2 regions of the Drancourtella sp. An12 genome follow, and region 1 is predicted to be linked to the other one. Evidence: a T-box and tRNA genes for the amino acid it is inferred to sense, from the RefSeq annotation. Region 1 holds a T-box; the other holds one or more tRNA genes.
The links. A T-box is a leader RNA that pairs with one kind of tRNA and senses whether it is charged. The one in region 1 lies ahead of cysS (cysteine--tRNA ligase), so its partner is inferred to be a tRNA-Cys.

Region 1 (6,640 bases):
TAACAGTAGGATTATAAGGTTTTTTTCTTGACCTGTCAACATTTTTCCAATTGTTATTTATATAACAGAAAAACCGCCAAAACACTCGCATTTTTCAATGAATATTTTGGCGGTTTTCACTGTTTTACAATATAATCAGAGCAGGTCCTCTGCTTTTGTTTTAATTCTCTGCAGGGCATTGTCCACCGTCTTCGGCTTCTTTCCCAGAAGCCCTGCAATCGTTTTATAATCGGTTCCAAGCAGATGCAGGTACAACACCCTCTTTTCCAGATCACTCAGACGTCCCTCCAGATCTTTCATGAAAGAATCCTCGGATTCCTTGTGAATCACCAGATCCTCCGGATTATTGTTGGATGAAGTATTCTGGAGACCGATCAGCTCGGATTCCTTTTCCTCGGAAATCTCCTGTTTATCATAGAGAGAAACATAGGAATTCAGCGGCAGATGTTTCTTCCTCCTCGATGCCCGGATCGCTGAATACAGCTGTCTTGTCACACAGATCGTCGCGAAGGTTTCAAAGGAAGCCTCCTGCTCCGGATCGTAATCCTGCACCGCTTTAAACAAACCGATCATTCCCTCCTGAATCAGGTCATCACTGTCCCCGCCCAAAAGGAACATCGCCCGCGCTTTTTTCTTAACCACGGGCTTATACTTTTCCAGAAGGAAATCCATAATCTCGGCTTCTCCGCTTCGAAGGCTCTGGATCAGCTCTTCATCTGTTCTGGTTTCATAATCAGCCATCTTTCTGCCGCTCCTTTACCTTGTCCTCTGGCGAACAATCTCGTAAGCCAGTACGCCGGCCGCCACAGATGCGTTGAGAGAATCAATCTCTCCTTTCATAGGAATTGACGCAGTGAAATCACATGCTTCCTTTACGAGTCTGGAAACTCCCTCTCCTTCGTTCCCGATCACAAGCCCGATCGGCCCTTTGAGATCGACATCGTACATCACATCGCCTCCCATGTCGGCACAGACAAACCAGAGTCCCCGTTCCTTTAATTCTTCCATTGTTTTCACCAGATTGGTCACCTTTGCAACCGGAGTATAGTTTAACGCCCCTGCCGATGTTTTTGCGACTGTCGCGGTCAATCCTGCCGCCCGGCGTTTCGGAATGATCACCCCGTGGGCACCCGCCAGATTGGCCGTCCGGATAATGGCTCCCAGATTGTGCGGATCCTCGATATTATCCAGAAGGATCAGGAACGGATCCTCCCCCTTCTTCTTCGCAAGGTTGAACATATCCTCAATATCCGAGTATTCATACGCGGCTGTTACTGCAATAACGCCCTGATGCTTTTTTGTTTCCGAGAGCTGGTCAAGCCGCTCTTTTGTAACAAAGTTTAAAATCGTATCGTGCTTTTTTGCTTCCCGTACGATGGTCCGCACCGGTCCGTCCTGACATCCGTCCAGAACGTACAGCTTATCCACCGGTTTCCCGGAGCGGAATGCTTCCAGCACCGCATTTCTTCCTTCAATCATCGATTCATTTCTATTCTTCTGGTCTTTCATCCTTCTCCTCTGCTTCCTCCAGCCCGACAAGGCCGGTTTTGATCAGATCAACGATCCGTCTGTAGTTTTTTTTCAGATAAAGATATCCGATCAGCGCTTCAAATCCTGTTGCCCGTCTATAGTCCGTGATGGACTGATTCTTCGCCGGGGAAACGGATTTTGCGTTTCTCCCTCTCCGGTAAACCGCATGTTCCTCTTCCGTCAGATGTTCCTGCATCACCCTCATCATGGCAGACTGTGCAGATGCCTGCACAAGCCTGCTCGTCTCTTTCTGCATAACATTCACCGGGCGGTTTCCCTTTCTGATAATCAGCGATTTGATCACCAGGTCATAGACACAGTCCCCGATAAAGGCAAGGGACAAAGGGGAATAACTTCTGATATCATGTTCCTCTGTCTGAAAGACTTCACACAGATACGAATCCAGTTCCATCGTTATACTCTCTTCCATTGTACTCCTTCTCTTGTGTCCTTTAAGACAATTCCTTTTTCCAGAAGCTCATCCCTGATCTCATCAGCACGTTTGAAATTCTTTTCCTTCCTTGCCTTTGTTCTCTCCTCGATCAGAGCCTCGATGTCCGCATCCAGCATTTCCTCTTCTTTGTCCACAATCAGTCCGAGGATATCGCAAAGACGCACAATCAGATCAAAAAGTGCCTTTGCGTACTCTTTGGAGCTTTCTCCGTCTGCTGTTGTGTTGGCAAATTTTACAAGTTCAAAGATAGCAGTGATGGCATCGGCTGTATTGAAGTCATCTTCCATAGCGTCTTCAAATTCTTTGATGAACTCTGCAGTCTTTGCCGCGTTTTCTTTCTCTACATCTGTCATCTGCTCTGTCTGTGCTGTTTCCATCAGGTGTTTCAGATGGTCTGCAGCATTGGTAATACGCTCCAGACTGTTCTTTGCTGCTTCCATCAGCTCCGCGCTGAAATTCAGCGGGCTTCTGTAATGCGCGCTCAGCATAAAGAACCGGAATACCTGCAGGTCATATTTCTCCCCGATCTCCCGTACAGTGCGGAAGTTTCCGAGAGATTTTGACATCTTCTTATTATCAATATTTAAAAATCCATTGTGCATCCAGTAACGCGCAAATTCCTTGCCGTTGCATGCCTCGGACTGTGCTATTTCATTTTCATGATGCGGGAAAATAAGATCTTCGCCGCCGGCATGAATGTCAATCTGCTCGCCCAGATATTTTCTGGACATTTCCGAGCATTCGATGTGCCATCCCGGACGTCCTTTACTCCACGGTGCATCCCAGAACGGCTCGCCGTCTTTTTTCGGCTTCCAGAGTACGAAATCCAGAGGATCTTCCTTTTCGTCCTGGCCGGATACGAGAAGCTCTCTTCCGCCGGACTGCAGGTCATCCAGATTTTTATGGGACAGCTTTCCATAGTCTTTGAAACTTCTTGTGCGGAAGTAAACGGTTCCGTTCTTCTCATAGGCATGCCCCTTTTCAATCAGTTCCCGGATCATCTCGATCATTCCGCCGATCTCCTGGGTCGCCAGTGGATTTGCGGTAGCCGGCTTGATGTTGAGGTCTTCCATATCCTTTTTGCACTCCGCAATATAGCGTGCCGCGATCTCATCTGCCGTCACGCCCTCTTCCAGTGCTTTTTTAATGATCTTATCATCTACGTCTGTAAAGTTGGAAACAAAATTCACTTCATATCCTTTGTATTCAAAATAGCGGCGTACCGTATCAAAGACAATCATCGGTCTTGCATTTCCAATATGAATAAAATTATAAACGGTCGGGCCGCATACATACATCTTTACCTTTCCCTCTTCCAGAGGCACGAATTCTTCCTTTTTTCGTGTCATCGTATTGTACAGTTTCATCTGTCATTCTCCTCCTTTTCTTTTTTTGCAGAGTCTTACGGAGCATTTCTATCGCACAGGAAAATTTTCCCGGCACATAAAAAGAAAAACTTCGTCCCTGATAACATCCAAGAGACGAAGTTGATCCGCGGTTCCACTCTATTAAAAAGGGCAGATGCCCTTTCCACTCATCTGTGCAGGTAACGACTGCCTACGTGATCTGCTACTTTTCCTTCGCAGACCCGGCTCCCGGACGCACTTCACATATCCGTTCTTTCGGAGGGCTCTCAGCCGGCGGCCTTCCTTCTCTGTAAAGTATGCATATGCTACTCTTTCCGTTCTCTGCCTTTTTCTATCCTTCTGTTGTTATAGTGTATGGGATAACTCTCATTTTGTCAACTCCCATTTCTATACAATCTCATTCAAAAATACCGGTGGTGCGGGTTGGGTGCCCTTCAGAAGCACGCGCATCTGCGGGCCCATGTTTTCATAGACTTCCCGCTCCTCTTTGCGCTCTGACCGGTAGCCAAACAATACCGTCACAAGTTCCCCCGGAGAAACCGTTTCCGCCTCTTTGGAGGCTTTGGTTTTCCGGACAGATAAAGTCTGTCCCTCCTGTCCCCGGATCTCCCAGTATCCAGTATTTTCCGGAATCAGTCCATCTTCTATATGAAGCCGGATCTCAAAATTGCTCCGGGCAAGGAACCGTTCCAGAAAGTGCTGAAGATGGACGATCCGGACCATGATCATCGGAACTTCCTTTTCTTCGGCTCCTTCCAGTTCTTCTTTAAGCCATGCCGCATCCTCCGGGCGGGCCCCTGAAATCTGGACGGTTTTTACCGGTTCCTCATTCAGAAACGCGAGGATCTGCTCCCAGTCTTCTTTTTTCTCGAACAGCGGCTCCCGAAGCTCTGCCTTTCCTTCATAACATCCATAAACGACAAATCCGGTCGGTTTTCCGTCCTTTTCCGTAAGCAGGATTCCTCCGCCTTCGCTTTGCTGTTCTTTTAAGATCGTTCTGTAATAACGTTCTGTCCGGGCTGCACGGACGAAAGGCATCTGTCCAAGCAGTTTCTCCGCAAAACAGGCAAGTGCCCGGCAGTCCGATTCCCCGGCGTATCGCACCTGGCATCCTGCCAAAGTCCCGTCTTGTCCTTTTTCTCCGGATGGTTTCCCCTCTATCCGGAGCTGACGATAGACAAACCGGAATCCATGCGGATAATAAATTCCCTCCGCAGCCGGCATCAAATAAGTGAACGGCTCTCCTGCCTGATACATGTCTTTGGCAGACATTTGCAAAAGCCGCGTCATATAGCCCCGGCTCCGGTATTCCTTCTTTGTTGCCACCGCTATAATATAGTGAAGCAGGCATGTTTCCCCCAAAAACTGCACCGGATATGGATTAAGCTGCAGCATGGAGACCGGCCCGTCCTCTTCTTCTATGATATAGATGGAATTCTCCGCCGTTTTCACCTGATAATAATAATCAAGAAACGCCTCGTCGTCCTCCGTAAAAATCTCTTCCCAGAGCGATCGGGTCATTCTGTGCTCCTCTTGTTTCAACTTTCTTATTTTCATTCCATCACCCGGTCATCCGACACACCGTGACATCCAGGGCATCCCCGGCATCCGCCTTCCTGCCACGTCACGTCATAGCTGAAATTCGTTGCCTTTTCAATGCAGCAGACTGCCTGGGCGGAAATTCCCTCTCCGCTTCCGGTAAATCCAAGACCTTCTTCCGTGGTTGCCTTGATGTTGACCTGATCCACATCAATGGCAAGCGTCCTTGCAATATTTTCCCGCATGGCATCAATATGCGGACGCATCTTTGGCCGCTGCGCAATGATTGTCGCATCGATATTTTCAATCACATATAAGTGTTCATCAAGAAGCTCTCCAACCTGTTCCAGAAGTTTCAGGCTGGATGCTCCTTTGTATGTTTCGTCTGTATCCGGAAAGTGAAGACCGATATCTCCAAGGGCCGCGGCGCCGAGAAGCGCATCCATGACCGCATGCAAAAGCACGTCCGCGTCCGAATGACCCAAAAGCCCCTTTTCATATGGAATCTTCACCCCTCCGATAATCAAGTCTCTTCCTTCTGTCAATTTATGGACATCATATCCCATTCCTACTCTCAATAAGACTCCTCCTTTCCTTTTCGCGTTCATCTGTCATGTATTGTACTCTTTTCCATCTTATTTTAACATATTCTTCCCAAAAACTACTGATTTTTCGGGAACATTATTTAACGCGGAACATTTTCGGGGCATAGCGGTACACCAGAATGAGCGCCGCCACAATATAGGCAAGTGTCACAACCAGCACACCTGCGGTAAACGGAAGATTTCCTGTGAGAGTACCGTTTGCCTGAAGCTCATAACACAGAAAACAAATCAGATAGACCGCCATATTAATTGCCTGAAAAAACGGATTTTTTACATTCATCTCTTCAGAATACGGCTGGAATACGTAGTACAAAAACAGGTGATGCACGGTAAAGAACACAGAAAGCATCAGTACTGCCGCACAAAACAAAAACATGTTCTGTCCAAAATTCCAGATACCGCAGATTCCACGAAATCCTGCCACCGCTGCACAGATTGCAGCTCCGATCACCAGATTATACCCCGCGATTTTTACCAGACGGATCCGAAAATTGGATAGAAGCGTCTTTGGATTCCGGTAGAAACCGAATTTCAGCATACTTTTATCGCAATTATAAAACATTGCCTTGCAGGCCTTGTCAGCCACCGTCATCATATACATAACAAAAACGAAAATCGGAAGGAAATCCGGAAGGTTTTCTGCTCCCAGATACGCTACTTCCGGCATTCCCACTCTGAACATTACACCTGCGATAAAAAAGCCCACGACTGCCGCCAGACGATAGTACACCGGTCTTAGAATCTGCCTCCTGTGCCTCAGGAAAAACAAAGCATTAAAGTATTCATAGCCGTGAAGCTTTTCCACTCCCGCCATCTTTCTGCTGTCTGCATGCAGATCCTGCTCCCGAATTCCCACAGACTTCTCATTTGCCGCCTGAGTGGATTGATTGACAATGGAAGAAAACAGCCATTGCTCTTCTACCGTCCTGTGGAGTTTCCGGCGGTAACAACGGTATCCTGACAGAATATACCACGCCGAAATCACACCCACAATACAAATCAGAACAAGTAAAGCAGGATGAAACAGTCTCTCTGCAGTCAAAAATGGTCCCCACGGCACGAACACAGTATATGCACCGGCAACGGACAGAAAAATAATTGTCCATACCCATCCGGTTTTTCTGGAGAACACAATCCCTTTCCGG
Region 2 (6,640 bases), on a different contig from region 1:
CTGGCAATGTTTACTCATGTGGGAGCTGCTGTGCCGGGTGAATATAATGCGCTGGATACGCACTGGATCTGGCAGGAAGGAGTCGAGCGGCTGACGAAAGAGCCGCTGCAGATCAAAGACGGATGTGTGGAAGTGCCGAAAAAACCGGGGCTTGGAATTGAAGTGGATATGGATCAGATTCTGAAGGCGAATCAGCTGTACAGGGAAAACTGTCTGGGAGGAAGAGATGACTCTGTTGTCATGCAGTATTTGATTCCTGGATGGAAATTTGACCGAAGAAGCCTTGTCTGGTAAGATAATACTATAAATGAAAAGAAGGAAGCATGGATCCTGAATGCCGGGGAAGCATGCTTTCTTTGGCAGGAGGAATGATATGAAAGTTGTAGCAGCGATTGATTCGATGAAAGGGAGCATTGGTTCCATAGAGGCGGGAACGGCGGCAAAGGCCGGAATCAGAAAGGTATGCCGGGCGGATGTTGTCATAAAACCTGTAGCGGACGGAGGAGAGGGAACAACGGAAAGCATGATCGAAGGACTGGGTGGAGAATACCGTGAAGTCCGTGTGACAGGGCCGGACGGGAAGCATGTAACAGCAAAATACGGGATACTGCCGGATGGAGAGACGATTGTGATGGAGATGGCGGAGGCGGCCGGAATCACGCTTATTCATCCGGACAGTCTGGATCCGTGGAATGCCACAAGTTTTGGCGTAGGAGAGATGATTCGGGATGCAGTGGAAAAAGGAGGAAGAAAATTCATTATCGGAATCGGGGGCAGTGCGACGACAGACGGGGGAGCAGGGATGCTTCAGGCGCTTGGGTACCGATTTCTGAATGCGGAAGGAAGACAGATCGCCGGAGGGATCGGTGAACTTGACCGGATCGTCAGAATTGACACAAGCCTGGCAATGCCGGAACTCAAGGAATGTTCCTTCCGGATTGCGTGTGATGTGAAAAATCCGCTTTGCGGTGAAAACGGTGCGGTATATGTATATGGCCCGCAGAAGGGAGTCAGGGCGGAAGAAAGAGCGGTTCTGGACGAGAAGATGAAGCATTATGCAGGGATGACAAAAATGTATCTGGGAAAAGACCATAGTGAGGAAGAAGGAGCAGGAGCCGCGGGAGGACTCGGATTTGCTTTTATCAGCTATATGCCGGATGCGGTCCTAAAACCGGGTATTGATATCATTATGGAAGCAGTCGGTCTGGAAGAAGAGATCCGCGACGCGGATCTTGTGATTACCGGCGAGGGAAGACTGGATTCGCAGACCGCGATGGGAAAGGTACCAGTGGGTGTGGCGAAACTTGCGAAAAAATACGGGAAAAAAGTCATTGCTTTTGCAGGAAGCGTGACAGACGATGCAGGGGCCTGCAATGAGGCGGGGATTGACGCATTTTTCCCGATTGTCAGAGGAATTACTACTCTGGAAGAAGCAATGGAGCCGGAGCGGGTCCGGAAAAATATGGAACTGGCTGTCGAACAGGTATTCCGGCTGATCTGCGGTTAGAAAATATCCGGAAAAGAGAATATTTTGCCGTATTGCTGGATCTGATGCTGCCGGGAAAAAGCGGGTTTGATATCTGCAGAGCGATCAGGGCTCAATCCGATGTTCCGATTCTTCTTGTCACTGCAAAAAAAGAGGATATAGATAAAATCAAAGGGCTCGGGCTCGGGGCGGATGACTATATTGTAAAGCCGTTCAGCCCTGCAGAGCTGACGGCCCGGATAAAAGCGCATATGCAAATCCATAAGACGCTGAAAGCCGGAAGAAAGGAAGAAGTAATCTCTACCGGCCAGCTGAGAATCTATCCGGGATCTTACCGCGTATATAAAGGGAAAAACAAGCTGGAACTTACAGGACGGGAATTCAGGCTTCTTTTGTTTCTGGCCGGAAATCCGGATATCGTCTTTACAAGAGAGCGGATTTTTGACCATGTCTGGGGAACAGAAGCTGTAGGAGACATGTCGACAGTCACGGTACATATCAATAAATTGAGAGAGAAAATAGAAGATGACCCGTCCGACCCGCAGTATACACAGACTGTATGGGGAGTCGGGTATCGGTTTAAAAAGTAAATCCTATTGAACAGCCGGGGATGCCTTTTGGGTATTCCCGGCTATTTTATACAGGTATTGGACAGAGCCGGTGAGAGGCACTATACTTATTTGAGGATTCTTCGGTCTTTGACCGATATCGAATATAAGAAATGAGAGAGAGGCTTGGAGCAGAAACTATTATTTACAAATAAGCAGCTGAGAAATATGATACTGCCCCTCGTGATGGAGCAGTTTTTGCTGATGCTGGTGCTGGTGGGGCTTTCGGATACGTTCATTGTCAGCCAGTGCATGGGCGCGGGCGATATCGAACAGGCAAAACAGTACTTTAAACGGTTGATGAAGAGCTCGCTGGTGATTGCGCTTGCCATGTGTATGGACTGGCTGAGCAGAGCAGTCGTGTTCTGGGTACGGTTCAGGAGAGGAAAGTGGAAAACATTTCACGTGATTTCATGACCCTGAAATGGGAAGTTTGTTTGAAACGGGACAGAAAATGTGTGTTAAGTCGAAAGTGATAAAAACTTTCGATTTAACGCATTTTTTTTGTAGATCTTACCATATGAAAAATTCTTGTAAGAGAACGGGCGCAATGTTATATTTGAGTTAAGACTGTGTAAAGAAAAAATCAAATAGAAAGCTCATAAAAAGTATACAGTCGAAATTTATTAAAAGAAGAAAAGGATGGGTAAAGGAAGAGACTTATGGATGTTTCATTTTTCAGCTTTTTTCAGCAGGTCACGTCAAATCCGGTACTTTTGATCACCGTGCTTCTTACAATGGGGGTCATTTTCGTAAACGGATGGACGGATGCACCGAACGCGATTGCCACCTGTATTGCCACAAGGTGTATGCGGGTGAGGCCTGCAATTATGATGAGCGCTGTCTTTAATTTCCTTGGAGTACTTGTGATGACCGGGATCAACAGCTCGGTTGCGTCCACAATCAGCAATATGGTGGACTTTGGAGGAGAGACAGACAAGGCGCTGGTAGCTCTTTGCGCGGCATTGTTTTCCATTGTTGTATACAGTGTTGCGGCTTCTGTTTTTGGAATTCCTACCAGCGAAAGCCACAGCCTTATTGCCGGACTTACCGGCGCGGCGATTGCGATTCAGAACGGATTGTCCGGTGTAAACGGCGCGGAATGGGTTAAGGTGCTTTACGGACTTGTACTGAGTCTGGCGCTCGGATTTTTTTCGGGCTGGATCATCTGCAAGGTGATTGCGGCTCTCTGCGCATCTATGGACCGGCGCAGGACATCGTCATTTTTTAAAGGCGCACAGATTTTCGGCGCGGCATTTATGAGCTTTATGCACGGAGCGCAGGATGGACAGAAATTTATCGGTGTGCTGTTTCTTGGAATCGCTTTCTGCAACGGACAGTCCAGTGTGGAAGGCATGGGGATTCCGATATGGCTGATGCTGCTTTGCAGTGCCGTTATGGGAATCGGGACAAGCGTAGGCGGTGAGAAGATTATAAAATCTGTCGGAATGGATATGGTCAAGCTTGAGAAGTTCCAGGGATTTTCAGCGGACCTTGCAGGCGCGTTCTGTCTGCTGCTTTCCAGTGTGTTTGGAATTCCGGTTTCCACAACACATACAAAGACCAGCGCAATTATGGGCGTCGGCGCGGTAAAAAGACTTTCCGCAATCAATTTCGGCGTAGTAAAGGACATGATGCTGACCTGGGTATTTACGTTCCCGGGATGCGGACTGATCAGTTTTGTCATAGCAAAGCTGTTCATGGCACTCTTTTAGAAGAAGTAGGAGGAAGTAAAAATGGCAAAGAATCGGGATTCATTTTATTTTGAAACATTTACAGCCTGTGCGGAAATTTCCTGTCAGGCGGGACATATGCTTGTAGGAATTCTCAGAGACTTCAGACCGGAAAAGCTGGAGGAGTATCTGGACGAGATGCACAAGATAGAAAACAGTGCGGACATGAAAAAGCACGATATGCTGGACAGACTTGCAAAAGAGTTTATCCCTCCGATTGAAAGAGAGGACATCATTGCTCTGAGCCAGCGGATTGACGATATCACAGATAAGATTGAGGATGTGCTCCTGAGAATCTATATGAATAATATCACTGAGATTGAAGATGATGCCCTTCAGATGCTGGATATTATTATCCGCTGCTGTGAAAAGGTGACAGAGCTTACAAAAGAGTTTGCAGATTTCCGGCATTCCAAAAAGCTGAAAGAAGTCATTATCCAGATTAATGACCTGGAAGAAGAGGCGGACCGCTGCTTTATGAAGAGCATGCGGAAGCTCCATGCCGAGTGCCAGAATCCGCTGCATATCATAGCATGGAGAGAGATCTACATCTATCTTGAGCGGTGCGCGGATACATGTGAACATGCCGCAGATGTGGTAGAAAGTGTAGTTATGAAAAATTCTTAAAAAAAGGCTTGCTTTTTTTGAGAGGGTATGATAATATAATTATCGGCACTGCGATAGCGGTGCCAAGAAATAAGGCTCCGTGGTCAAGCGGTTAAGACATCGCCCTTTCACGGCGGTAACACGGGTTCGATTCCCGTCGGAGTCATTTTTGAAAAATGCTTGCATTTTTCAGAAAATATGATAATATAATATAGTGTACGGCGCAGTAGCCAAGCGGTAAGGCGTGGGTCTGCAACACCCTGATGCACCGGTTCAAATCCGGTCTGCGCCTCTCAAAAAGCCCGTATTTACGGGCTTTTTTCTATTTTCTGAGTATCATTTCTTAATATTTAAAAATTGTTTAAAAAATCCATATGAAGTTATTAGATCTATCCGTTAGACTACACATCAGAAACAAGTGAGAGAAAAACTCTTATTACGGAGGAATTACAGTGAAAGCCAGAGATTGCCGGATTAAAAGTGTAACGGATAACAGACAGAAGCAGATACACAGTCTGCTGGCCGCTTTTTTCTTTCCTGTTCTGACCTGTTGTATCGGATTTGCAGCAGTGGGCATATTTCCGTTTGGATCCAGATCGGCGCTGATCATAGATGGTGTACACCAGTAGCTGGGCTTTTATGAAGAATTTCTGCATCAGATCGGACAGGGAGTATGGTGGACATTTTCCGGCCATGCGATGGGATATAGTTTTTACAGTTTGTTTTCCTATTATCTCAGCAGTCCGTTCAACTTTTTGATCCTTTGTGGGACCGGAAAGATCTGGAGCTGGAAGCAGATGTGGAGGAACGCGTACTGGTACAGGCAGATCCGAGCCTGATGGAGCTCGTCTGGAACAACCTGATATCCAACGCAATCAAATTTACAGAGCCGGGAGGAAGCGTACAGGTCCGGCAGAAATTCAGGGACAGTTTCATTGAAGTGGAGGTCACAGACACCGGATGCGGCATGAACCGGGAAAGTGTAAAACACATTTTCGATAAATTTTATCAGGGGGATACATCCCACTCCAAAGAAGGAAATGGACTGGGACTTGCACTTGTAAAACGCGTCCTTGTACTCATGGACGGGGAAATCTCCGTCAAAAGCGAAGAAGGAAAAGGAAGCACATTTAAGGTGATTCTTCCAAAAGCAGAACAAACCAGAGAACAGGCGGAGGTGGAACGAAACAATGAATGAAAACAAAGAAAACAACCGGTTCATCGGATACGAATATAAACAAGTAGTAGCAGAGCCGGGGCAAATCTCATTTTTAATAGACGGATACATGAATTTCGGATGGGAAATCGATGAAAATGTACAGGATATCCGTATGGAATACTACGGATCACATACAAAATCCCATCATCACAGAAAAAGCATCATCCGGATGAAACGGGACCGGAAGATTATCAATAAGATGGAACTCACCAGACTACAAAGAAATTTCGAAGCCTATGTAGAAGAAATCCGGCATCTGGAAAAAGAAAAAACCTCACTTCCATCCATCGTTGCAATCACAACCGGAATCATAGGAACCGCATTTATGGCAGGATCAACATTCGCTGTCACAGCAAACCCGCCGCACATCGTACTGTGCATCCTTCTCGCCATTCCAGGATTCCTGGGCTGGATTCTGCCGTACTTCCTTTACAAAAAAGGAGTACGCAGACAAACAGAAAAAATCTCACCACTCATAGAAGAAAAATACGACGAGATTTACGAAATCTGCGAAAAAGGCAGCAAACTCATTTCATCGGGGACGTGTTCCGATGCACAGGTACACGACGTAAATGAGCAAAAAACGCTCAAAACCCGCATAAAATAAGGGGAAACACGAATTTTCAGATTTTTTTCATCGGGGACAGGTTCCGACGCGTCGGAACACGTCCCCGATAATTGTTGTATGTATGGTTTTTGGCTGATATAATGTGGTTGAAATTGCATTTTTGTATGATTTCTGTTATGATAGAATTCCGTGTGAGTGTGCTTCTGACGGGAGTGGAGAGGACACGGGAAGAGTTTAGAAATTGTTTAAGAATTCATAAAAATTTGTTTAGTCGAAGATGCTAGTCTTTGAGAGAGAAAAGTAGTGCAGGAGGCGTAGTGTGATGAGTGAGAATCTGTCTGGGCTGTCGGCCCGGGAAGTGGAGGAACGGAAGGCCCGTGGTGAGGGTGGTACCGGAGCCGCAAAGATTACGAAAACGAA

Region 2: it has a tRNA-Cys gene. The T-box ahead of cysS (cysteine--tRNA ligase) is inferred to sense a tRNA for this amino acid. The anticodon was not compared.

The regions. Positions count from the first base shown of each region.
Region 1 is NZ_NFLO01000003.1:112,778-119,417, forward strand. Features, by position in the region: gene B5E64_RS04605 (sigma-70 family RNA polymerase sigma factor) at 136-741, opposite strand; gene rlmB (23S rRNA (guanosine(2251)-2'-O)-methyltransferase RlmB) at 757-1,479, opposite strand; gene B5E64_RS04615 (ribonuclease III domain-containing protein) at 1,490-1,960, opposite strand; gene cysS (cysteine--tRNA ligase) at 1,945-3,351, opposite strand; T-box leader at 3,459-3,682, opposite strand; gene B5E64_RS04625 (GNAT family N-acetyltransferase) at 3,739-4,908, opposite strand; gene ispF (2-C-methyl-D-erythritol 2,4-cyclodiphosphate synthase) at 4,905-5,468, opposite strand; gene B5E64_RS04635 (hypothetical protein) at 5,572-6,640, opposite strand, start outside.
Region 2 is NZ_NFLO01000020.1:1,731-8,370, forward strand. Features, by position in the region: partial or broken gene B5E64_RS14305 (enolase C-terminal domain-like protein) at 1-299, shown strand, start outside; gene B5E64_RS14310 (glycerate kinase) at 374-1,507, shown strand; gene B5E64_RS14315 (response regulator transcription factor) at 1,540-2,076, shown strand; gene B5E64_RS14320 (hypothetical protein) at 2,221-2,511, shown strand; gene B5E64_RS14325 (inorganic phosphate transporter) at 2,757-3,809, shown strand; gene B5E64_RS14330 (DUF47 family protein) at 3,831-4,454, shown strand; tRNA gene B5E64_RS14335 (tRNA-Glu) at 4,528-4,599, shown strand; tRNA gene B5E64_RS14340 (tRNA-Cys) at 4,654-4,725, shown strand; gene B5E64_RS17890 (YfhO family protein) at 4,886-5,062, shown strand; gene B5E64_RS14345 (ATP-binding protein) at 5,197-5,631, shown strand; gene B5E64_RS14350 (hypothetical protein) at 5,624-6,259, shown strand; gene B5E64_RS14355 (cation-translocating P-type ATPase) at 6,543-6,640, shown strand, end outside.